DNA from 2 places in the Kitasatospora sp. NPDC036755 genome. Region 1 is predicted to be linked to the other one. Evidence: predicted binding sites of a transcription regulator. Region 1 holds the regulator's gene; the other holds the start of a gene.
What was found. Region 1 encodes HrcA, which represses chaperone genes, less so after heat shock. Its sites were predicted from a motif close to TTNGCACTCNGNNNNNCNGAGTGCNAA; they were not measured.
Positions count from the first base shown of each region.

Region 1 (10,967 bases):
CGATCCTCCCGCCCCGCCCGCCATCGGGCAGGAGGGGCCCGGCCACCCAGAGCGGCGAGTCCAGCTGCCCGTCCAGCTCCGCGTGGACCCGGGCGAACTCGTCCCGGCCGAGCCACAGCTTGCCGGCCCGCCCGCCCCGGTACCGCTTCCACCAGGCCGGGTCGCGGCCGTTGACGCTGCTCAGCAGCACGCGGTCACCGCCCGGCTCGAAGGCGAGCCCGCCGACCGGCCCGTACGGCAGCCGCCGCGGCTCGCCGCCGTCCAGCGGCACGGCGTGCGCCCAGGTGCGGCGGGAGCTCGCCTCGCCGGCGGCGGTGGCCGCGATCGGACGGCCGTCGGGCGTCCAGCCCAGCACCCGGGTCTGGTGGCTGCCCCAGTGGGTGAGCCGGCGCGAGGGGCCGCCGTCCACCGGCACCACGTGCACCTCGGGGGCGCCGTCCCGGGTGGAGGTGAAGGCGAGGTGCCGCCCGTCCGGGGAGAACCTCGGGTGGTGGACCGGCAGGTGGTCCGCCGTCAGCCGCCAGGCCCGGCCGCCGTCCAGCGGAGCGAGCCAGAGATCGTCCTCGGCGACGAAGGAGACCAGGTCACCGTGCAGGTGGGGATGGCGGAGGTAGGCGTTCGGAGGGGTGCTCAGGGAGTCCGTCACCCGGTCAGCCTAGGCAGGTGCGCGTACGATCCGCGCCGTTTTCCGCAGACTCCCGGCGCCGCCCGCGGACGGCTGCTACGCGGCCCGGACAGCGGCCCCGGACAGCGGCCCCCGGGGCGGCCCGGGGCGCTACGACCAGCGGCCGGTGCGCCCGAGCAGCAGCGCGCCGGCGGCCACCCCGGCGGTGGAGGTGCGCAGCACCGAGGGGCCCAGCCGGTACGGCTTCGCGCCCGCCTCGGCGAAGGCCGCCAGCTCCTCCGGGGAGACCCCGCCCTCCGGGCCGACCACCAGCACGATGTCCCCGCCCCGCGGCAGCCCGGCGTGCGCCAGCGGCTCGGCGCCCTCCTCGTGCAGCACGGCGGCGAACGCGGCCTCCATCAGCACCGGCACCAGTTGCCGGGTGGTCATCACGTCCCGGACCAGGGGGAAGCGCAGCCGGCGGGACTGCTTGCCCGCCTCCCGGGCGGTGGCCCGCCACTTGGCGAGCGCCTTGGCGCCGCGGTCGCCCTTCCACTGGGTGATGCAGCGCGAGGCGGACCACGGGATCACCACGTCCACGCCGACCTCGGTCATCGTCTCCACGGCCAGCTCGCCGCGGTCGCCCTTGGGCAGCGCCTGGACGACCACGATCCGCGGCGCGGGCTCCGGCTCCCGGCGCACGGCGGCGACCGTCACGTCGATCTCGTCCTTGCCGAGCACCTCGGCCACCGTGCCGTCCACCCCGAGCCCGAGCCCGTCGGCCAGGGTCACCGCCTCGCCCGGCGTCAGCCGCTTGACCGCGGCCGCGTGCCGCCCCTCCGGGCCGTCCAGACGCACCACGGCCCCGGGCACGGCGGTGGCGATCCGCTCGGTCTCGACGAAGAAGACGGGCGCGGTCATGACGGGGGAACCTCCGGGAGTGGGACGGGAACACCGAAGGGGTGCCGGGGATCCTCCCCCGGCACCCCTCCGCGGACGACTACCGGCCGTTGAAGGCGTCCTTCAGCCGGGAGAACAGGCCCTGCTGGCCCGGCGCGAACTGGCCGGACGGCCGCTCCTCGCCGCGCAGCACCGCGAGGCGGCGCAGCAGTTCCTCCTGCTCGGCGTCGAGCTTGCTGGGGGTCTTCACCTCGACGTGCACTATCAGGTCGCCCCGGCCGCCGCCGCGCAGGTGGGTGATGCCCCGGCCGTGCAGCGGGATCGACTGGCCGGACTGGGTGCCGGGCCGGATGTCGACCTCCTCCAGGCCGTCCAGGGTCTGCAGCGGCACCTGGGTGCCGAGCGCGGCCGCCGTCATCGGGATGGTGACGGTGCAGTGCAGGTCGTCCCCGCGCCGCTGGAAGATGGCGTGGGTGGTCTCGGCGATCTCGACGTAGAGGTCGCCGGCCGGGCCGCCGCCGGGGCCGACCTCGCCCTCGCCGGCCAGCTGGATCCGGGTGCCGTTGTCGACACCGGCCGGGATCTTGACGGTCAGGGTGCGGCGGGCGCGCACGCGGCCGTCGCCGGCGCACTCCGGGCACGGGGTCGGCACGACGGTGCCGAAGCCCTGGCACTGCGGGCAGGGGCGGGAGGTCATGACCTGGCCCAGGAAGGACCGGGTGACCTGGGAGACCTCGCCCTTGCCGCGGCACATGTCACAGGTCTGCGCGGAGGTGCCGGGGGCCGCGCCCTCGCCGCTGCAGGTGGTGCAGGTGACGGCGGTGTCGACCTGGAGCTCCTTGGTGGTGCCGAAAGCGGCCTCCTCCAGGGTGATCTCCAGCCGGATCATGGCGTCCTGGCCGCGGCGGGTGCGCGAGCGCGGGCCGCGCTGCCCGGCCGCGGCGCCGAAGAAGGCGTCCATGATGTCGGAGAAGCCGAAGCCCGCCGCGCCGGCGCCGAAGCCGCCCGCACCGCCTCCGCCCGGGGACAGCGGGTCCCCGCCGAGGTCGTAGACCTGGCGCTTCTGCGGATCGGAGAGCACCTCGTAGGCGGCGTTGATCTCCTTGAACCGCTCCTGCGTCTTCGGGTCCGGGTTGACGTCCGGGTGCAGTTCGCGTGCCAGGCGCCGGAACGCCTTCTTGATCTCGTCCTGCCCCGCATCCCGTCGGACGCCGAGTACCGCGTAGTAGTCCGTGGCCACCAAATGCTCCGCTTGTTCCGCCTGTAGTAGTGCTGCGACTGGACGCCACCGTTAGAACTCTAACGGCGGCCTTGCTAGGACTCGGCCAGGATCTGGCCCACGTACCGCGCCACCGCTCGCACCGCCCCCATTGTGCCCGGGTAGTCCATCCGGGTCGGACCGATCACACCCAGCTTCGCCACGCTCTCGTCGCCCGAACCGTAGCCGACCGAAACGACCGAGGTGGAATTCAGCCCCTCGTAGGCGTTCTCGCGCCCGATCCGGACCGTCATCGCGGCGTCCGCGGTCTCACCCAGGAGGCGGAGCAGGACGACCTGCTCCTCCAGGGCTTCCAGCACCGGCTGGATGGTGAGCGGGAAGTCGTGCCCGAAGCGGGTCAGGTTGGCCGTGCCGGCCAGCATGATCCGCTCCTCGTTCTGCTCGGCGAGCGTCTCGAACAGGGTCGCCAGGACCGTGCTGACGGTCGGCCGGTCGGCCTGGTCGAACAGCGCCGGCAACTCCTCCAGCAGCCCCGGGACCTCCGGGAGGCGCCGGCCGGCGGCTCCCGCGTTGATCCGGGCCCGCAGGTCGGCCAGCACCGTCTCGCCGACCGAGCCCGGGCAGTCGACCATCCGCTGCTCGACCCGGCCGGTGTTGGTGATCAGGACCAGCATCACCTTCGCCGGGGCCAGCGCCACCAGCTCGATGTGCCGGACGGTGGAACGCGTCAGCGAGGGGTACTGCACCACCGCGACCTGCCGGGTCAGCTGGGCGAGCAGCCGCACCGTACGGGCGACCACGTCGTCCAGGTCGACCGCGCCGTCCAGGAAGTGCCGGATGGCCCGGCGCTCGGGGGCGCTCATCGGCTTGATCTCGGCGAGCTTGTCGACGAAGAGGCGGTACCCCTTGTCGGTCGGGATGCGGCCGGCGCTGGTGTGCGGCTGGTGGATGTAACCCTCCTCCTCCAGCCCCGCCATGTCGTTGCGGACGGTCGCCGGGGAGACGCCGAGGTTGTGCCGCTCCACCAGGGCCTTGGAGCCGACCGGCTCCTCGGTGCCCACGTAGTCCTGCACGATGGCGCGGAGCACGGCGAGCTTGCGTTCGTCCAGCTGGCGGACCTCACCGGCCATGGGGCACGCACCTCCGTCTTCGCACGTTGTTCCGACTGCTTCCCTTGCTGCGGCGGGCCCCTGCGGGGAGTCCCTCGGCCCTGGCACTCTGAACAGCCGAGTGCCAAAACCGTACCTGCCAGTGTAAGGCCCGGGTCCTACGGCAGGAACGGCCCGACCGGCGTGATCCTCCCCGCAGTTCCGGACACGGCCCGCGCGGCCCCGGCGGTTCGATTCCCCGGCGCCGGGGTGGTGCCGGGAGGCCGTCCGGGTGGCAGCATCGAAAGCGACGGCGAACGGAGGAGCAAGCGATGTCGAGCTCGGGCCAGCACACCCGTTTCGCGCCCGACCGCGGCCTGACCGGCCGCATGGTCGCGACGATGTTCGTGATCGGGCTGCTGTACGTCGGTTTCACCGGCCTGCTGATCGCGCTGCTGCGCGGCGCCTGGCCACTGATCGTCCTGATCTCCGGCGGGCTGTTCGTGGCCCAGTTCTGGTTCAGCGACAAGATCACCGAACGGGCGATGGGCGCCCACCAGGTGTCCCCGGAACAGTTCCCCCAGCTGCACGGCACCGTCGACCGGCTCTGCGCCCTGGCCGACATGCCCAAACCCCGGGTGGCGGTCGCCGACAACGACATGCCGAACGCCTTCGCCACCGGCCGCAACCCGCAGAACGCGGTGGTCTGCGTGACCACCGGGCTGCTGCGCCGGCTGGAACCGGAGGAACTGGAGGGCGTCCTCGCGCACGAGCTGTCGCACGTCGCCCACCGGGACGTCGCGGTGATGACGATCGCCGGCTTCCTCGGCGTCCTCGCCGGCGCGATGACGCGGATCGCCGTGTACGGCGGGTTCATGGGCGGCGGGCGCAACAACAACGACCAGAACGCGGCCGTCCTGGCGCTGATCATCCCGCTGGTGTCGATCGTCGTCTACGCGATCAGCTTCCTGCTCACCCGGCTGCTGTCCCGCTACCGCGAACTCGCCGCCGACCGGGCCGCCGCCCAGCTCACCGGCCGGCCCAGCGCCCTGGCCTCGGCGCTCACCAAGGTGACCGGGCAGATCGCGGCCATCCCCAGCAAGGACCTGCGCCAGGCCCAGGCCTACAACGCCTTCTACTTCGCCCCCGCGCTGAGCGCCCGGGAGACCGCCTCGCAACTGCTGTCCACCCACCCGAGCCTGGAGAAGCGGCTGGAGCAGCTGGCGCGGATCTCCGAGCAGCTCGGCCGCTGACGCCCGCCGTTCGGCCCTCCCGAATCCGTCCCGCCCGAGGCTTCCGTCCCGAGGCTTCCGCCCCGAAACCGTCCTCCCGAAACCGTCCTCCCGAAACCGTCCCGTCCCGTCCGTCCCGAAAGGACCGCCGTGGGAATCCTGGACACGCTGTTCGGCCGTACCAAGCCCGTCAAGCCCGACCTCGACCAGCTGTTCGGCGTGCCGTCCGCCGCGCTCACCCTGGAGGCCGGGGCCGGGTTCACCCCCACCGGGCTCGGCTCGGTCTGCTTCGCGGCCGTCGAGGGAGCCGCCTTCGTCCAGGTCGAGCAGCAGGTGCGGGCGCTGCTGGACGCCGACACCGAGCGCGGCGGCGTCCCGGTGGAGGCCTCCAAGGACGACTACGGCTACTCCTGGCTGCTCGCCCGGCACCGGCCCAAAGAGCTGCCGGAGCTGGTGAACGACCTGCACGCGGTCAACAGCGAGCTGGAGGCCAACGGCTTCGGCCCGCAGCTGCTCTGCTCGCTGGTCGCCTTCCGCGACCCGCAGGGGCGCTCGCTGGCCCTGGTCTACCTCTACAAGCGGGGGACGTTCTACCCCTTCGCGCCGATGCCCGGCGGCGGGGAGAAGCGCGACAGCCCGCTGGAGCTGCAGGTCAACGCGATGCTCGGGAACGATCTGCGGCTGGAGAAGGACCTCGGCCGCTGGTTCCCGGTCTGGGGCGCGCCGGGCCTCTGACGGGCCGTCCGCCGTCCCTATGATCACCCGTATGCGCAGCCGCCAGTACGGACCCGACCTGACCCCGCCGTGGAAGAAGCAGCAGCCCGCCCCGGAGGTGCCCGCCGAGCGGGACCTGGTGGTCGAGGAGGCCTCGACCGGCTTCTGCGGGGCGGTGGTGCGCTGCGAGAAGACCGCCGAGGGGTTCACCGTCACCCTGGAGGACCGGTTCGGCAAGCACCGGGTGTTCCCGCTGGTGCCGCGCGGCTTCCTGCTGGAGGGCCGGGTCGTCACCCTGGTCCGCCCGGCCGGCCCGGCGGCGCCCCGCACCCCGGCCCGCACCGCCTCCGGCTCGATCGCCGTCCCGAACGCCCGCGCCCGGGTGGCCCGCGAGTCCCGCATCTACGTGGAGGGCCGGCACGACGCGGAGCTGGTCGAGCGGGTCTGGGGCGACGACCTGCGGGTCGAGGGCGTCGTCGTCGAGTACCTGCGCGGCATCGACGACCTGCCCGCGATCGTCGCCGACTTCGCCCCCGGCCCGGGGCGGCGCCTCGGCGTCCTGGTCGACCACCTGCTCCCCGGCACCAAGGAGCACCGCATCGCCGCCCGGGTCACCGGCGACTCCGTGCTGGTCGTCGGCCACCCCTACATCGACGTCTGGCAGGCCGTGAAGCCCTCCAGCGTGGGCATTCCCGCCTGGCCCGACGTCCCGATGGGCGAGGACTGGAAGGAGGGCACCTGCCGCCGCCTCGGCTGGCCGGTCGACACCCCGGCGGCCTGGAAGCACATCCTGTCCAAGGTGAACAGCTACCGGGACCTGGAACCCGCGCTGCTCGGCCGCGTGGAGGAGCTGATCGACTTCACGGCCCTGCCGGGTCAGGAGTAGGTCCGGAACTCCGAGGTGTCGAGCGTGATGCCCAGCAGGTCCATCGGAATCGGGTCACCGAACTTCGCGGTCCGCTCGACCGCGTAGTCCGGCTCCCCGGAGGCCAACCGGGTCGGCTCGGTCAGCAGCACGCAGACACCTTTGATCGGGTCGACGACCAAGTAGGCGGGAATCCGGCCCTCGGCATAGAGCTCCCGCTTGGTCCGGTAGTCGCGGTGCGCGCTGGTCTTCGAGACCACCTCGACCACCAGGGTGACCGCGGGCGCGGGCAACAGCCGTCCGCTCTCCTCCGCCGCCCCGCGCTCGAACACGACCAGGTCCGGCTGCGGCTCACTGGCCTCCCGGGGAAAGGCCACGTCCTGCGTGGTCAGGGCATTCCACCGGGCGTACGGCGTCTGATGCTGAATGGCCCGGATGATGAGGTTGTGGACCATGTCCGGCCTGGCCATCATCACGATTTCCCCCCTGATGAGCTCGGCCTTGAAGCCTTCGGGGACCTCCAGGTTCTCGAAGATCCCCGTCACCCGGTCATCGATGGCGGTCATTGCGCGCTCCCTCCGACGGCTGACACCACGTTAACGACAATCAGTCCACCAGGTCACGCACCACCGCGTCCGCCAGCAGCCGCCCCTGGAGGGTCAGGGCGGCGCGGCCCCGGGCGTGGGGCCCGGCGGCGAGGAGTCCGTCGGCGAGGGCCCGGTCGGCGGCCTCGCGGCCGGCGGCGGTGAGCAGGTCGAGGGAGACCCCGTCGACCAGGCGCAGTTCGAGCAGGATGCGCTCGACCCGGCGGTCCTCCTCGGCCAGCACCTCCCGGCCCAGGCCCGGGGTGCGGCCCTCGGCGAGGGCCTGCGCGTAGGCGGCCGGGTGCTTGGCGTTCCACCAGCGGACGCCGCCGACGTGGCTGTGGGCGCCGGGGCCGGCGCCCCACCAGTCGGCGCCGGTCCAGTACAGCTCGTTGTGGCGGCAGCGGCCCTCCGGGGTGGTGGCCCAGTTGGACACCTCGTACCAGGAGTAGCCGGCGGCGGCGAGCGCCTCCTCGGCGATCAGGTAGCGGTCGGCGTGCACGTCGTCGTCGATCATCGGCAGTTCGCCGCGCTTGACCCGGGCGGCGAGCCGGGTGCCCTCCTCGACGATCAGCGAGTACGCGGAGACGTGGTCGGGACCGGCGCCGATGGCGGCGTCCAGGGAGGCCCGCCAGTCGTCGTCGGACTCGCCCGGGGTGCCGTAGATGAGGTCCAGGTTGACGTGCTCGAAGCCGGCCGCGCGGGCCTCGGCCACGCAGGCCTCGGGACGGCCCGGGGTGTGGTGGCGGTCGAGCAGCTTCAGCACGTGCGGCCGGGCGCTCTGCATGCCGAAGGAGAGCCGGTTGTAGCCGCCCTCGCGCAGTTCGGCCAGGTACGCCGGGTCCACCGACTCCGGGTTGGCCTCGGTGGTGACCTCGGCGTCCTCGGCGAGCCCGAACTCCTCGCGGACCGCGGCGAGCATCTTCACCAGGTCGCGGGCGGGCAGCAGGGTCGGGGTGCCGCCGCCGAGGAAGACGGTCCGCACCGGGAGGTCCGCGTCCCCCAGCACCTTGCGGGCGAGGCGGATCTCGGCGACCACGTTGTCCGCGTACGTCTCCTGCGAGGCGACAGCCCCGGAGGAGCGCAGCTCGGTGGCGGTGTAGGTGTTGAAGTCGCAGTAGCCGCAGCGGCTGGCGCAGTAGGGCACGTGCAGGTAGAAGCCGAACGGCCGCGAGCCCAGCCCGTCGAGGGCGTGCGCGGGCAGGGAACCGTCGGACGGCACCGGTTCGCCGTCGGGAAGTGCGGAGGGCATGAGCCCATTGTCCCGTACGGCCCGACCGAATCGGCGGGCCGTACGGGAGCCGGGCCCCTCACACCTCGCCGGCGGGGCCTCCCGGGCCCTTTCGGCGGGCCGTTCAGGCCTCGTTGGCGCCCGCGTACATCGCGGTCACCGCGTCCGCGTAGGTCCGCTCGACCACCGGGCGCTTGATCTTCAGGCTCGGGGTGAGCTCGCCGTGCTCGATGTCGAGGTCGCGCGGCAGCAGGTGGAACTTCTTGATCGTCTGCCACCGCTGGAGGTCGCCGTTGACCCGCTTCACGAAGCCCTCGATCAGCTCGTGCACGGCCGGCTCGGCGGCCAGCTCGGCGTAGGACCGGCCGGCCAGGCCGTGCTCGGCGGCCCACGGCAGCAGGACCGCCTCGTCCAGGCCGATCAGCGCGGTGCAGTAGTTGCGGCCGTTGCCGATCACCAGGATGTTGCTGACGAACGGGCAGACCGCCTTGAACTTGCCCTCGACCTCGCTGGGCGCCACGTACTTGCCGCCGGAGGTCTTGAACAGGTCCTTCTTGCGGTCGGTGATCCGCAGGAAGCCGTCCGGGGTGAGCTCGCCGATGTCCTCGGTGTGGAACCAGCCGTCCGACTCCAGCACCTCGGCGGTCTTCTCCGGCAGGTTGTGGTAGCCGCGCATGACGCCGGGGCCGCGCAGCAGGATCTCGCCGTCCTCGGCGATCCGCACCTCGGTGCCGGGCAGCGGGCGGCCCACCGTGCCGATCCGCACGTCCTCCGCGCGGTTCACGCAGGAGCCGGCGCTGGTCTCGCTCAGTCCGTAGCCCTCCAGGATCGGCACCCCGGCGCCGAGGAAGAAGTAGCCGATCTCCGGGGCGAGCGCGGCGCTGCCGGAGACCGCGCCGCGCAACCGGCCGCCGAAGGCCGCCCGGATCTTCGCGTACACCAGTCTGTCGGCCAGCGCGTGCTGCACCCGCAGCCCCAGCGGGGCGGACTCGGTGCCGGTGGCGACCCGGCTCTCCTGGACCGCCCGGGCGTGCTCCCGGGCGACCTTGGCCGCCCACATGAAGATCCGGTACTTGGCGCCGCCCTCCGCCCGGGCCTTCCCGGCGATGCCGTTGTAGACCTTCTCGAAGATGCGCGGCGCCGAGGCCATGATGGTCGGCCGGATCGCCGGCAGGTTGTGGATGATCCGGTCCACCCGGCCGTCCACCGCCATCACGTGCCCGGTGGCGATCTGCCCGGAGATCAGCGTCTTGCCGAACACGTGCGACAGCGGCAGCCACATGAACTGCACGTCGTCGGGGCCCAGCAGCCCGCTGGCCTCCTGCGCCCGGCCCTCGTACGCCCAGCAGTCGTGCACCAGGCGCACGCCCTTGGGGCGGCCCGTAGTGCCGGAGGTGTAGATGAGGGTGGCCAGCTGCTCCTTGCCGAGCCCGTCGACGGTCTTCTCCACCGCGTCCGGGTGCTCCGCCAGGTACCGGGCGCCGCGCTCCTCCAGCTCGGCGAGGGTGAGCAGCTCCAGGCCCTTGGTCTCGGGGGCCCCGGCCGGCGCGTCGAAGAGGATCACGGTGCGCAGCTCGGGCAGCTGGTCGATCTGCTCGACGGCCTTGGCCAGCTGGGCCGCGTTCTCGGCGAACAGCGCCCGGGAGCCGGAGTCGGAGAGGATGAACGCGGTCTCGTCCGCGTTGGTGCTCGGGTAGACGGTCGTGATCGCGGCGCCCGCGCACATGGCGCCGAGGTCGGCGACGATCCATTCGAGCCGGGTCGAGGAGGCCAGGGCCACCCGGTCCTCGGGACGGATGCCGAGCGCCATCAGGCCGGCGGCCACCGCCTTGACCCGGGTCGCGGTCTGCGCCCAGGTGAGCGAGCGCCACTGCTCGGCGCCGGGCGCGCCGTCGGCGGCCTGCTCGTCCACGGGCGAGGGGTAGCGGTAGGCCTCGGCGTTCGGGGTCAGGGCGACCCGCTCCAGGAACAGGTGGGCGACAGAAGCGGGACGCCCGGCGACGAGGTCGGGCCTGCCGGAGTCGATCAGGGACTGCGCGGAACTCAACGAGGACCTCCGGTGGCGGGTGGCCGTCTGAGGGATTGTCGCGGCGTCCGTGGGGGCGGTCGCCGGGCCCCGGTTCACCTGAGCGGTACCGGTCAGTAACAAAGGGGCAATCAGCAGCCTAGGGGGAAACCGGTCATTCCGTAAGAGGGCTGCACCCGACGGCACACCGCCGCACCGCCCGTGCCGCACCGGCCCCGCCACCGGCCCCGCCACCGCCGCCGCACCCGGCCGTTCGGCAAAGGCCCGGCAAACCTCCGGTTCCCACACGCCGAATGGCCTGTACGACGCTACAGAACACCGAGAATTGGGGTGCGAACCCGACCGGCGACGACAAGAGTGTGCTAGTGCTGATCAGACTGCTGAGGGCGCACCTGCGCCCGTACTCCCGACCCATCTGCCTGCTGGTGCTGCTCCAGCTGGTGTCCACCCTCGCGGCGCTCTACCTGCCGACGCTCAACGCCGACATCATCGACGACGGCGTGG
Region 1 covers NZ_JBEZUT010000042.1:276-11,242, forward strand. Annotated here, with positions in the region: partial or broken gene AB0E96_RS09335 (hypothetical protein) at 1-646, opposite strand, end outside; gene AB0E96_RS09340 (16S rRNA (uracil(1498)-N(3))-methyltransferase) at 776-1,525, opposite strand; gene dnaJ (molecular chaperone DnaJ) at 1,605-2,744, opposite strand; gene hrcA (heat-inducible transcriptional repressor HrcA) at 2,819-3,853, opposite strand; gene htpX (zinc metalloprotease HtpX) at 4,144-5,064, shown strand; gene AB0E96_RS09360 (hypothetical protein) at 5,194-5,778, shown strand; gene AB0E96_RS09365 (DUF3097 domain-containing protein) at 5,810-6,643, shown strand; gene AB0E96_RS09370 (Uma2 family endonuclease) at 6,634-7,188, opposite strand; gene hemW (radical SAM family heme chaperone HemW) at 7,229-8,458, opposite strand; gene AB0E96_RS09380 (AMP-binding protein) at 8,562-10,484, opposite strand; gene AB0E96_RS09385 (ABC transporter ATP-binding protein) at 10,829-10,967, shown strand, end outside.

Region 2 (10,967 bases), on a different contig from region 1:
ACATCGTCAAGAACGACTACGCCTACTTCAAGCCGCTCCAGGCGCTGGGCAACCACATCCAGAACCACACCGTGGACCACCCGGTGATGAGCAAGATCCCGCCGGAGAAGCAGAAGGCCGAGATCTGCGACGACCAGTCCGCGCTCACCCAGCAGTACGGCACCGCCCCGCTGCTGTTCCGCCCGCCGTTCGGCGACGGCGCCAACACCCCGACCCTCAACACCTCGGTCCAGCAGTGCGGCCCGCGCGCGATCGTGCTGTGGCGCGAGTCGATGCAGATCCACGACATGCAGTACCAGGCGGCGGACAAGAAGCTGAAGCCCGGCGACATCATCCTGGCGCACTTCCGCGGCCCCAAGGAGCTCAAGGGCGCCACGATGACCCAGATGTTCGGCGACCTGCTGGCCCGGATCCAGGAGCAGGGCTTCTCGGTGGCCCGCCTTGAGGACTACATCCAGGCGCCCGCCTCGTAGCCCGGCTCAGACCGGCTGCCCCAGCATCATCAGCGGCCCGTTGTCGGTGCGGCTGAGGATCACGGTGACGGTGTTCGGCCCGGAGGGCTTGAGCTGACGGCGCAGCTCCTCCGGGGTGATCGCCATCCCGCGCTTCTTGATCACCACCGTGCCGACCGCCCGCTCGCGCAGCAGCGCCTTGAGCTTCTTGATGTTGAACGGCAGTACGTCGGTGAGCTCGAAGGCGTGCGCGTACGGGGTGGCGACCAGCTCGTCCGAGGTCAGGTAGGCGATCTTCGGGTCGATCAGCCGGCCGTTCACCTGCCCGGCGACCTCGGCCACCAGGTGGGCCCGGATCACCGCGCCGTCCGGCTCGTACAGGTAGCGCCCGACCGGGCCGGCCGGCGGGTCGGGCAGGTCGCCGCCGGTCAGACCGGCGCCCTGCGGCAGCAGGGTGGCCCGGTGCGGGCTCGTGGCCCCGGTGCCGAACCAGAGCACCGCCTCCTTGACGTCGCCGTGGTCGGAGACCCACTCGGCCTCGGCGTCCTCCGGCACGGCCTCGTGCGGGATGCCCGGCGCGACCTTCAGCGCGCCGACCGGGGTCCGCCGGCCGGCCTCGATTGCCCAGGAGAGCGGCGGGGCGTACGCCTCGGGGTCGAACACCCGGCCGCGCGCGGTGCGCCGGGCCGGGTCGGTGAACACCGCGTCGTAGCCGGTGACGTCCACCTCGGCGACGTCTGCGCAGCGCACCTCGACCAGCTCCGCGAGGCCCAGGGCGGCGGCGTTGGCCGCGGTGGCGGCGCAGGCCGCCGGGTCCTTGTCGACGGCCAGCACCTCGATGCCCGCCCGGGCCAGCGCCAGCACGTCCCCGCCGATGCCGCAGCACAGGTCCGCCAGCCGCCGTACGCCCAGGGCCGCGAACCGCCGCGCCCGCCACTCGGCCACGCTGCGCCGGGTGGACTGCTCGACCCCGTTGGGCGTGAAGTACATCAGGTCGGCGTCCGTCCCGAACTTCGCCCGCGCCCGCTGCCGCAGCCGTGCCTGGCCGAACGCGGCCGACACCAGCTCCGCCGGGTGCTCCCGCCGCAGCCGGGTCGCCAGCGCGAGCTCCTCCTCGGGGGTGAACTCGCGCAACTCGGCGAGCAGGGCCTGGCCCTCGGGCGTCAGCAGCGGCTGGAGGTTCTCGGTGTCCACGGGCCCATTCTCGCCGGTCGGCGGGGCGGGCGGAGCGGCGGCGTCCGCCGCCCGGTGCGCCCGGGTGTGCCGGGCGGCGGGTTCACCGGAGGAGGCCCGAGGAGAGCAGCGTGGGCAGTGAGAACGGGGCGGCCAGGGCGGTGGTCGCGGCGGCGACCGGGAGGAACCGGTAGCCGGACCGGAGGCTGCGGACGGCCGTCACGACGCTCACCGCGAGGGCGACCACCGGGGTGGCCAGGAAGGCCGCGCCCAGGGTGGCCCAGGCGCTGCCGTCCCCGTCGTCGCCGCCGTCGAAGCCGGCGGCGCTGCCGGCGAGGCAGACGAGGAGGAACACGGCGACCGGGAGCACCGCCCCCAGCAGGAGCAGCGCCAGCAGGGAGAGCGCCGCGTCCTTGGAGCGGGACGGGTCCACGCGGACCGGGGGGATCGGAGTCATGGCACGAGTCTGGCGAGCCGGGCCGGGCCGCACATGAGTACGGCTACTCACCGGCTACTCACCCTCGAACCGGGGTCCTCAGGGCGCGTCGTTGGCACTCTGGTTGACTGAGTGCTAACACGGCCCTATGGTCGTCCTTGGCACTCACCACCTGGAGAGTGCTAACGCGACGACGCGTGTCTGACCCCCGCGACGGCAGACCCGCAGGATCGCCCCTACCCGTTAGAAAACCCCGTAATCTCCGAAGGGGAGCTCGGACGTGACCACCAGCAGCAAGGTTGCCATCAAGCCGCTCGAGGACCGCATCGTGGTCCAGCCGCTCGACGCCGAGACCACCACGGCCTCCGGCCTGGTTATCCCGGACACCGCCAAGGAGAAGCCCCAGGAGGGCGTCGTCCTGGCCGTCGGCCCGGGCCGCTTCGAGGACGGCCAGCGTCTGCCGCTCGACGTCGCCGTGGGTGACATCGTCCTGTACTCGAAGTACGGCGGCACCGAGGTGAAGTACCAGGGCGAGGAGTACCTGGTGCTCTCCGCCCGCGACGTTCTCGCGATCATCGAGAAGTAAGACGTCCCCGACCCGCCCCGGATCCGTGTCCTCCGTGACAGTGGCCCGGGGCGTGGTTGTTGGTTCACGTAGTTCGGCGGCCGGTGGGCCTGCCGCAGTCCCGAGGGAATAGGGAACATGGCGAAGATCCTGCAGTTCGACGAGGACGCCCGCCGCTCGCTGGAGCGCGGTGTCAACAAGCTGGCCGACACCGTCAAGGTGACCATCGGCCCCAAGGGCCGCAACGTCGTCATCGACAAGAAGTTCGGCGCCCCGACCATCACCAACGACGGTGTCACCATCGCCCGCGAGGTCGAGCTGGACGACCCGTACGAGAACCTTGGCGCGCAGCTCGTCAAGGAGGTCGCCACCAAGACCAACGACGTCGCGGGTGACGGCACCACCACCGCCACCGTGCTGGCCCAGGCCCTGGTCAACGAGGGCCTGCGGAACGTCGCCGCCGGCGCCGGCCCGGCCGCCCTGAAGAAGGGCATCGACAAGGCCGTCGCCGCCGTCTCCGAGCACCTGCTGTCCGTCGCCCGCGAGATCGAGGGCAAGGACGACGTCGCCGCCGTCGCGTCCCTCTCCGCGCAGGACACCCAGGTCGGCGAGCTGATCGCCGAGGCGATCGACAAGGTCGGCAAGGACGGTGTCATCACCGTCGAGGAGTCGAACACCTTCGGCGTGGAGCTGGACTTCACCGAGGGCATGCAGTTCGACAAGGGCTACCTGTCGCCGTACTTCGTCACCGACGCGGAGCGGCAGGAGGCGGTCCTGGAGGACCCGTACATCCTGATCAACCAGGGCAAGATCTCCTCCATCCAGGAGCTGCTGCCGCTGCTGGAGAAGATCCTCCAGGGCGGTGCCTCCAAGCCGCTGCTGATCATCGCCGAGGACGTCGACGGCGAGGCGCTGTCGACCCTGGTCGTCAACAAGATCCGTGGCACCTTCAACGCCGTCGCCGTCAAGGCCCCGGGCTTCGGCGACCGCCGCAAGGCGATCCTCGGCGACCTGGCCGTCCTGACCGGTGGCCAGGTCATCTCCGAGGAGGTCGGCCTCAAGCTCGACCAGGTCGGTCTGGACGTGCTGGGCACCGCCCGCCGCGTGACCATCACCAAGGACGAGACCACGGTCGTCGACGGCGCCGGTGACGCCGAGGCCGTCGCCGGCCGCGTCGCCCAGATCAAGGGCGAGATCGCCGCGACCGACTCCGACTGGGACCGCGAGAAGCTGCAGGAGCGCCTGGCCAAGCTGGCCGGCGGCGTCTGCGTCATCAAGGTCGGCGCCGCCACCGAGGTGGAGCTGAAGGAGCGCAAGCACCGCCTGGAGGACGCCATCTCGGCGACCCGCGCCGCGGTCGAGGAGGGCATCGTCGCCGGTGGTGGCGCCTCCCTGGTCCACGCCGCCAAGGTGCTGGAGGACGGCCTGGGCCTGTCGGGCGACGAGGCCACCGGTGTCGCCGTGGTCCGCAAGGCGCTGCACGAGCCGCTGCGCTGGATCGCCCAGAACGCCGGCCTGGAGGGCTACGTCATCACCTCCAAGGTCTCCGAGCTGGAGGCCGGCCAGGGCTACAACGCCGCCACCGGCGAGTACGGCGACCTGGTGAAGGCCGGCGTCATCGACCCGGTCAAGGTCACCCGCTCCGCCCTGGAGAACGCCGCCTCGATCGCCTCCCTGCTCCTCACCACCGAGACCCTCGTGGTGGAGAAGAAGGAGGAGGAGGCCGACAACGGCGGCCACTCGCACGGCCACGGCCACTCGCACTGAGGCTCCGACGCCTGACCGGAGGCCCGGTCCGCACCCCGCGAGGGGGAGCGGGCCGGGCCTCCGGCGTTGATCTTCATCCTTCAACTATCAGTAGAATTTTGCAGAATGCAAAGATTGCCTTATAACTGAGGCATGATCGAGGCCCGCCACCTGCGCGTCCTGCGTGCCGTCGCCCGCACCGGCTCCTTCTCCGCCGCCGCCCGCGAGCTGGGGTGCACCCAGCCCGCCATCAGTCAGCAGATGAAGGCCCTGGAGAAGTCGGTCGACACCCCGCTGGTGGTCCGCTCGGGCCGCGGGATGCAGCTCAGCGAGGCGGGACGGGTCCTGCTCAAGCATGCCACCGGAATCCTGGCCGGGCTCTCCGCCGCCGAGGAGGAGGTGGCCGCGATCGCCGGCCTGCGGGCCGGGCGGGTCCGGCTGGTGTCCTTCCCGACGGCGAGTTCCACCCTGGTGCCGCCGGCGGTCGCCCGCCTGCGGGACGGCCATCCGGGGGTGCGCGTGTCGCTGGTCGAGGCGGAGCCGCCGGAGTCGCTGGCGATGCTGCGCGGCGGCGAGTGCGAGATCGCGCTGGCCTTCCGCTACCCGCAGTCCGACGGGGCCGTCGCGGCCCCGGCGCCCGCCCACGGCACGCCGCGCGAGGCCCGGGCCGAGGCCAACCTGGAGGCCCAGCAGCTGACCGCCGGGACCGACTGGTCCGATCTAGTGGTCACCCCCCTGCTGGACGACCCGATGCTGGGCCTGCTGCCGGCCGCCCACCCGTTGGCCGGACGGGGCGTGGAGCTGGCCGAGCTGGCGGGGGAGCAGTGGATCGCCGGCTGTCCGCAGTGCCGGGGGCACCTGGTGGAGCTGTGCGCCGGAGCGGGCTTCGAGCCCCGGATCGACTTCGCGACGGACGACTACCCGGCGGTGGTCGGCCTGGTGGCGGCCGGGCTCGGAGTGGCGGTGCTGCCCCGGCTGGCGCTGCAGTCGGTACGCCCTGACGGCGTGTCGACGGTGCCGGTGCGGACGGCCTCCGGGGCGCCCGCGGTGCGCCAGGTGGTCGCGCTGACCCTGCCGGACCTGGCCGAGGTGCCGGCCGTGGCGCTGATGCTGGAGCGGCTGGCGGGGGCGGCCGCCGACCGCTGACGGTGAGTGACGGGGCTGCCGCGGCCCCGCACGCACGGTGAGCCGGAAGGCTGAAGCGCCGAGAAGAAACGTTTCTTCACGGCGCTCCTGGAGTCGGGTCAGCGCTGGGCGACCGCCGGCGGGGCCAGCGGCACCTCGACCAGCCGGTGCCGCGAGCGTCCCAGCATCTCCTCGCGTTCGTCCTCGGTCATCCCGCCCCAGACGCCGTACGGCTCGCGGACCGCCAGCGCGTGCGCCGCGCACTCGGCGATCACCGGGCAGCGCATGCAGACCTCCTTGGCGCTGGCCTCGCGCGAACTGCGCGCGGCCCCGCGCTCGCCCTCGGGGTGGAAGAAGAGCGAGCTGTCCACGCCACGGCAGGCTGCGGAGAGCTGCCAGTCCCAGAGGTCCGCGTTGGGACCGGGGAGGCGGGAGAAATCTGCCATGGCTCATTCCCTTCAGAGGCTGTCGGCCGTCGGCCGGGCGTTCGGCGGGGCTGCTGCCGAGCGGTGCGGCGGGGCTTCGATGCACTGGTGTGGACACCTGGAAATATGACTTAAGGCAACTCCATGGACAAGTCACCCACACACTGGCACAACAGTCAATGACCATACGAAAGCTATAAAAACGGGCATAGTGGGCAAGGGCTCCGCCGGGCGCGCGCGTGGCAATCGGGTGGCCGACGGGCGCGCGACGTGCCGAATCGGTGTGCGGGTCGTACGCCGACCGCGCGTGAGCTGCGCAAAAGTGCGGCGTGTGCACCGCGATGCGGCTGATCGGTAATGGATTGGCCACGTACAGTGGTGGAGATGGCCCCGAAGGCCGTAACTCATTCGAGTGACGGTCGTTGGAAGTGCGGAGGCGGTTAGCGGGCGCCGGACGTCGGGAACGATCGCGGGCAGGTTGGGGCGATCAGGACGAAGTCTGTCGCCGATCGGCCGTGTCGGAGAGGTTCGTACCAGCCAGGAGGCTCAACGTGACGCGGATCAGCTGCGGAGGACGACGGTCATGACTTCCGTTCTCGTTTGCGACGATTCCCCGCTCGCCCGCGAGGCGCTTCGCCGCGCCGTCGCGACCGTACCCGGTGTGGACCGGGTCACCACCGCGACGAACGGGGAGGAGGTCCTCCGCCGCTGGGTGGCCGACCGCTCCGACCTCGTTCTGATGGACGTCCGGATGCCCGGCCTCGGCGGGGTCGAGACGGTCCGGCGGCTGCTGTCCGCCGACCCGGGCGCGCGGATCATCATGCTCACCGTCGCCGAGGACCTCGACGGGGTCGCGCTCGCGGTGGCCGCGGGCGCCCGCGGGTACCTGCACAAGGACGCCTCGCGCGCCGAGCTGCGGGCCACCGTCACCCAGGCCCTCGCCGACCCGACCTGGCGGCTCGCCCCGCGCCGGCTGCGCAGCCCCGACATGGGCGCCGCGCCGACCCTGACGGCGCGTGAGATCCAGGTGCTGGAGGGCATGAGCCACGGCCGCAGCAACGCCGAGATCGGCCGCGAGCTGTTCCTCTCCGAGGACACGGTCAAGACCCACGCCCGACGGCTGTTCAAGAAGCTCGGGGCCTCCGACCGGGCGCACGCGGTGGCGCTGGGCTTCCGCTGGGGCCTGGTCCGCTGACCACCGGCGGCGCCGCCGGTTGCGGCGTGCCGCCGGAGGTTCCCGGGGCGGTCCCCGTACGGGCGTGTGACGTTACGGTCCCGAGGTTGCACCATGGAGGTGTGGAGCACCTCGGGGACCAGCGGACAGGCACTGCGGCGAACCACGCAGCCGCAGGACACTCGGCGGACGGCGCGACGGACGGAACCACCACCGACGGCGGCGGGGCGGGAGGCGGCACGGTGCAGGAGGGGCCGGTGGTGCGCGGCATGCCGTACGGTGCCGCAGCGCATAACGTTCCGGTGCACAACTCCGGACGCGGTGCCGCGTTTTCCCGCTCGACCAGGCACCATGGACCGATGCGCGACGACGTCGCCGGTGCGGCCGGCCAGGCGGACCCGGTGGAGGCCGAGCCCTCCGGTCCGGGCCACGATCCGTCGTACGCCGATCCCGCCGGCGCGGCCGGTCCGGACCGCCCGCCGGTGCTCGGCACGGGCGGCTCGCCGCTGGTGGGCGAACTGGTCGCGGCCGCGGTGCGCGGCGAGGGCCCGGCGATCGACGCGCTGCTCGCCTACGTCCACCCGCTGGCGCTGCGGTACTGCCGCGCCCGGCTGGTCCGGCTGCCCGGCGGGGCCCGGCACCACGTGGACGACGTCGCGCAGGAGGTCTGCGTCGCGGTGCTCTGCGCGCTGCCCCGGTACAAGGACCAGGGCCGCCCCTTCGAGGCCTTCGTGTACGGGATCGCCGCCCACAAGATCGCCGACCTCCAGCGGGCCGCGATGCGCGGGCCCGGCTCGACCGTCGTGCCGCAGGACGACCTGCCGGAGGTGCCGGACGAGGCGCTCGGCCCGGAGGAGCAGGCGCTGCTGAGCAGCGACGCCGCCTGGGCGAAGGAGCTGCTGTCCAACCTGCCGGCCCGTCAGCGCGAACTGGTGCTGCTGCGGGTGGCCGCCGGGCTCTCGGCGGAGGAGACCGGCGAGGTGCTCGGGATGTCGCCCGGCGCCGTCCGGGTGGCCCAGCACCGGGCGCTCAGCCGGCTGCGCGCGCTCGCCGAGGAGTCCTCCTGACCGCTGCTCCCGGTCCGTGCCCGTTTCCGCCGGTTGCGGGGGGAATGAGCCACGGGGCGGTGGTGTTGTCAAGGGCACACGAGGACACATTCGCGGTGCCAGTACCATGGGGTATCGGCGCCTGGGCGGGTTGCCAAAGTTTGGCGGGTGCGCGCGGGGTCCCCTTGGAGGATCCTCCTATTCGCACCCGGCTTCGGCGGTCTGCGCGAGTGAGCGATGAATGCGCCCCCACCCTCAGGGCGTGAGCGGATTAGGCCGGCCACGGAAGGTACCCCCCAAATGTCTTACAACGCCGCAGGCGTACCCGAGAAGTTCGCGATGCTCGGGCTCACGTACGACGACGTGCTGCTGCTGCCCGGGGCCTCCGAGGTGCTGCCGAACCAGGTGGACACCTCCTCCCGGATCTCCCGGAACGTGCGCGTCAACATCCCGCTGCTCTCGGCGGCGATGGACAAGGTCACCGAGTCGCGCATGGCCATCGCGATGGCCCGCCAGGGCGGCGTCGGCGTGCTGCACCGCAACCTGTCCGTCGAGGACCAGGCCAACCAGGTCGACCTCGTGAAGCGCTCCGAGTCCGGCATGGTCACCGACCCGATCACGGTCGGCCCCGAGACCACCCTGGCCGAGGCCGACGCGCTCTGCGCCAAGTTCCGCATCTCCGGCGTGCCGATCGCCGACGAGGCCGGCAAGCTGCTCGGCATCGTCACCAACCGCGACATGGCCTTCGAGTCGGACCGCACCCGCCAGGTCCGCGAGATCATGACCCCGATGCCGCTGATCACCGGCAAGGTCGGCATCTCCGGCGTGGACGCGATGGCCCTGCTGCGCCGTCACAAGATCGAGAAGCTGCCGCTGGTCGACGACGAGGGCCGGATCAAGGGCCTGATCACCGTCAAGGACTTCGTCAAGGCCGAGCAGTACCCGAACGCCGCCAAGGACGCCGAGGGCCGGCTGCTGGTCGGCGCCGCCGTCGGTGCCAGCGCCGAGGCGTTCGACCGGGCCCAGGCCCTGGTCGAGGCCGGTGCCGACTTCCTCGTGGTGGACACCTCGCACGGCCACAGCCACAACGCGCTGGCCTGGATCGCGAAGATCAAGTCGGCCGTCGGGATCGACGTGGTCGGCGGCAACGTGGCCACCCGCGACGGCGCCCAGGCGCTGATCGACGCCGGCGTGGACGGCGTCAAGGTCGGCGTCGGCCCCGGCTCCATCTGCACCACCCGCGTCGTCGCCGGCATCGGCGTCCCGCAGATCACCGCCATCTACGAGGCCGCCCAGGCCTGCCAGGCGGCCGGCGTGCCGGTCATCGGCGACGGCGGCCTGCAGTACTCGGGCGACATCGGCAAGGCGCTGGCCGCCGGTGCCGACACCGTGATGCTCGGCTCGCTGCTGGCCGGCTGCGAGGAGTCCCCGGGCGAGCTGCTGTTCATCAACGGCAAGCAGTTCAAGTCCTACCGCGGCATGGGCTCGCTGGGCGCCATGCAGTCCCGCGGCCAGGGCCGCTCGTACTCCAAGGACCGCTACTTCCAGGCCGAGGTGGCCTCGGACGACAAGCTCGTCCCCGAGGGCATCGAGGGCCAGGTGCCCTACCGCGGCCCGCTGTCGGCCGTCCTGCACCAGCTGGTCGGCGGCCTGCGCCAGACCATGGGCTACGTCGGCGCCGCCACCGTCGCCGAGATGGAGAGCAAGGGCCGCTTCGTCCGGATCACCTCGGCGGGCCTCAAGGAGAGCCACCCGCACGACATCCAGATGACCGTCGAGGCGCCGAACTACTCGACCCGCTGAACGGCGTGAACCACTGAGGGGCCCGTTGCCGCACCGCGGCGGCGGGCCCCTCGGGCTGTCCGGGCCGTGGGCCGTCGGGGCGGGAGCCGTGCCGGTGCGGGATACTGGGGTGCGGCCGGGGTGACCCGGCAGGCATGAGCAACAAAGAGAAGGGCTCGAAGTGACCGAGATCGAGATCGGGCGAGGCAAGCGCGGCCGACGGGCGTACGCCTTCGACGACATCGCCGTCGTCCCCAGCCGGCGTACGCGGGACCCGAAGGAGGTCTCGATCGCCTGGCAGATCGACGCCTACCGCTTCGAGCTGCCGTTCCTGGCGGCCCCGATGGACAGCGTGGTCTCGCCGCAGCAGGCCATCGCGATCGGCCGCCTCGGCGGTCTCGGCGTGCTGAACCTCGAAGGCCTGTGGACCCGCTACGAGGACCCGCAGCCGCTGCTGGACGAGATCGCCGCGATCACCGACGAGTCCACCGCGACCCGCCGGCTCCAGGAGGTCTACGCCGCGCCGATCCGCGCCGAGCTGATCAAGCAGCGGATCCAGGAGGTCCGCGACTCCGGCGTCGTCACCGCCGCCGCGCTCTCGCCGCAGCGCACCGCCGAGTTCTCCAAGGCCGTCGTGGACGCCGGCGTCGACGTCTTCGTCATCCGCGGCACCACCGTCTCGGCCGAGCACGTCTCCAGCGCCGCCGAGCCGCTCAACCTCAAGCAGTTCATCTACGAACTCGACGTGCCGGTGATCGTCGGCGGCTGCGCCACGTACACCGCGGCACTGCACCTGATGCGGACCGGCGCCGCCGGTGTGCTGGTCGGCTTCGGCGGCGGCGCCGCCCACACCACCCGCAACGTCCTGGGCATCCAGGTGCCGATGGCGACCGCCGTGGCCGACGTGGCCGCCGCCCGCCGTGACTACATGGACGAGTCCGGCGGCCGCTACGTCCACGTGATCGCGGACGGCGGGGTCGGCTACAGCGGCGACATCCCGAAGGCGGTCGCCTGCGGCGCCGACGCGGTGATGATCGGCGCCG
Region 2 covers NZ_JBEZUT010000236.1:311-11,277, forward strand. Annotated here, with positions in the region: gene AB0E96_RS28755 (polysaccharide deacetylase family protein) at 1-473, shown strand, start outside; gene AB0E96_RS28760 (class I SAM-dependent methyltransferase) at 480-1,646, opposite strand; gene AB0E96_RS28765 (hypothetical protein) at 1,729-2,082, opposite strand; gene groES (co-chaperone GroES) at 2,342-2,647, shown strand; gene groL (chaperonin GroEL) at 2,765-4,393, shown strand; gene AB0E96_RS28780 (LysR family transcriptional regulator) at 4,526-5,518, shown strand; gene AB0E96_RS28785 (WhiB family transcriptional regulator) at 5,617-5,943, opposite strand; gene AB0E96_RS28790 (response regulator transcription factor) at 6,506-7,117, shown strand; gene shbA (RNA polymerase sigma factor ShbA) at 7,456-8,163, shown strand; gene guaB (IMP dehydrogenase) at 8,443-9,945, shown strand; gene AB0E96_RS28805 (GuaB3 family IMP dehydrogenase-related protein) at 10,106-10,967, shown strand, end outside.
Region 2: groES (co-chaperone GroES) is a predicted target of HrcA. The motif match lies at 2,174-2,200, and genes of this name have one in related genera.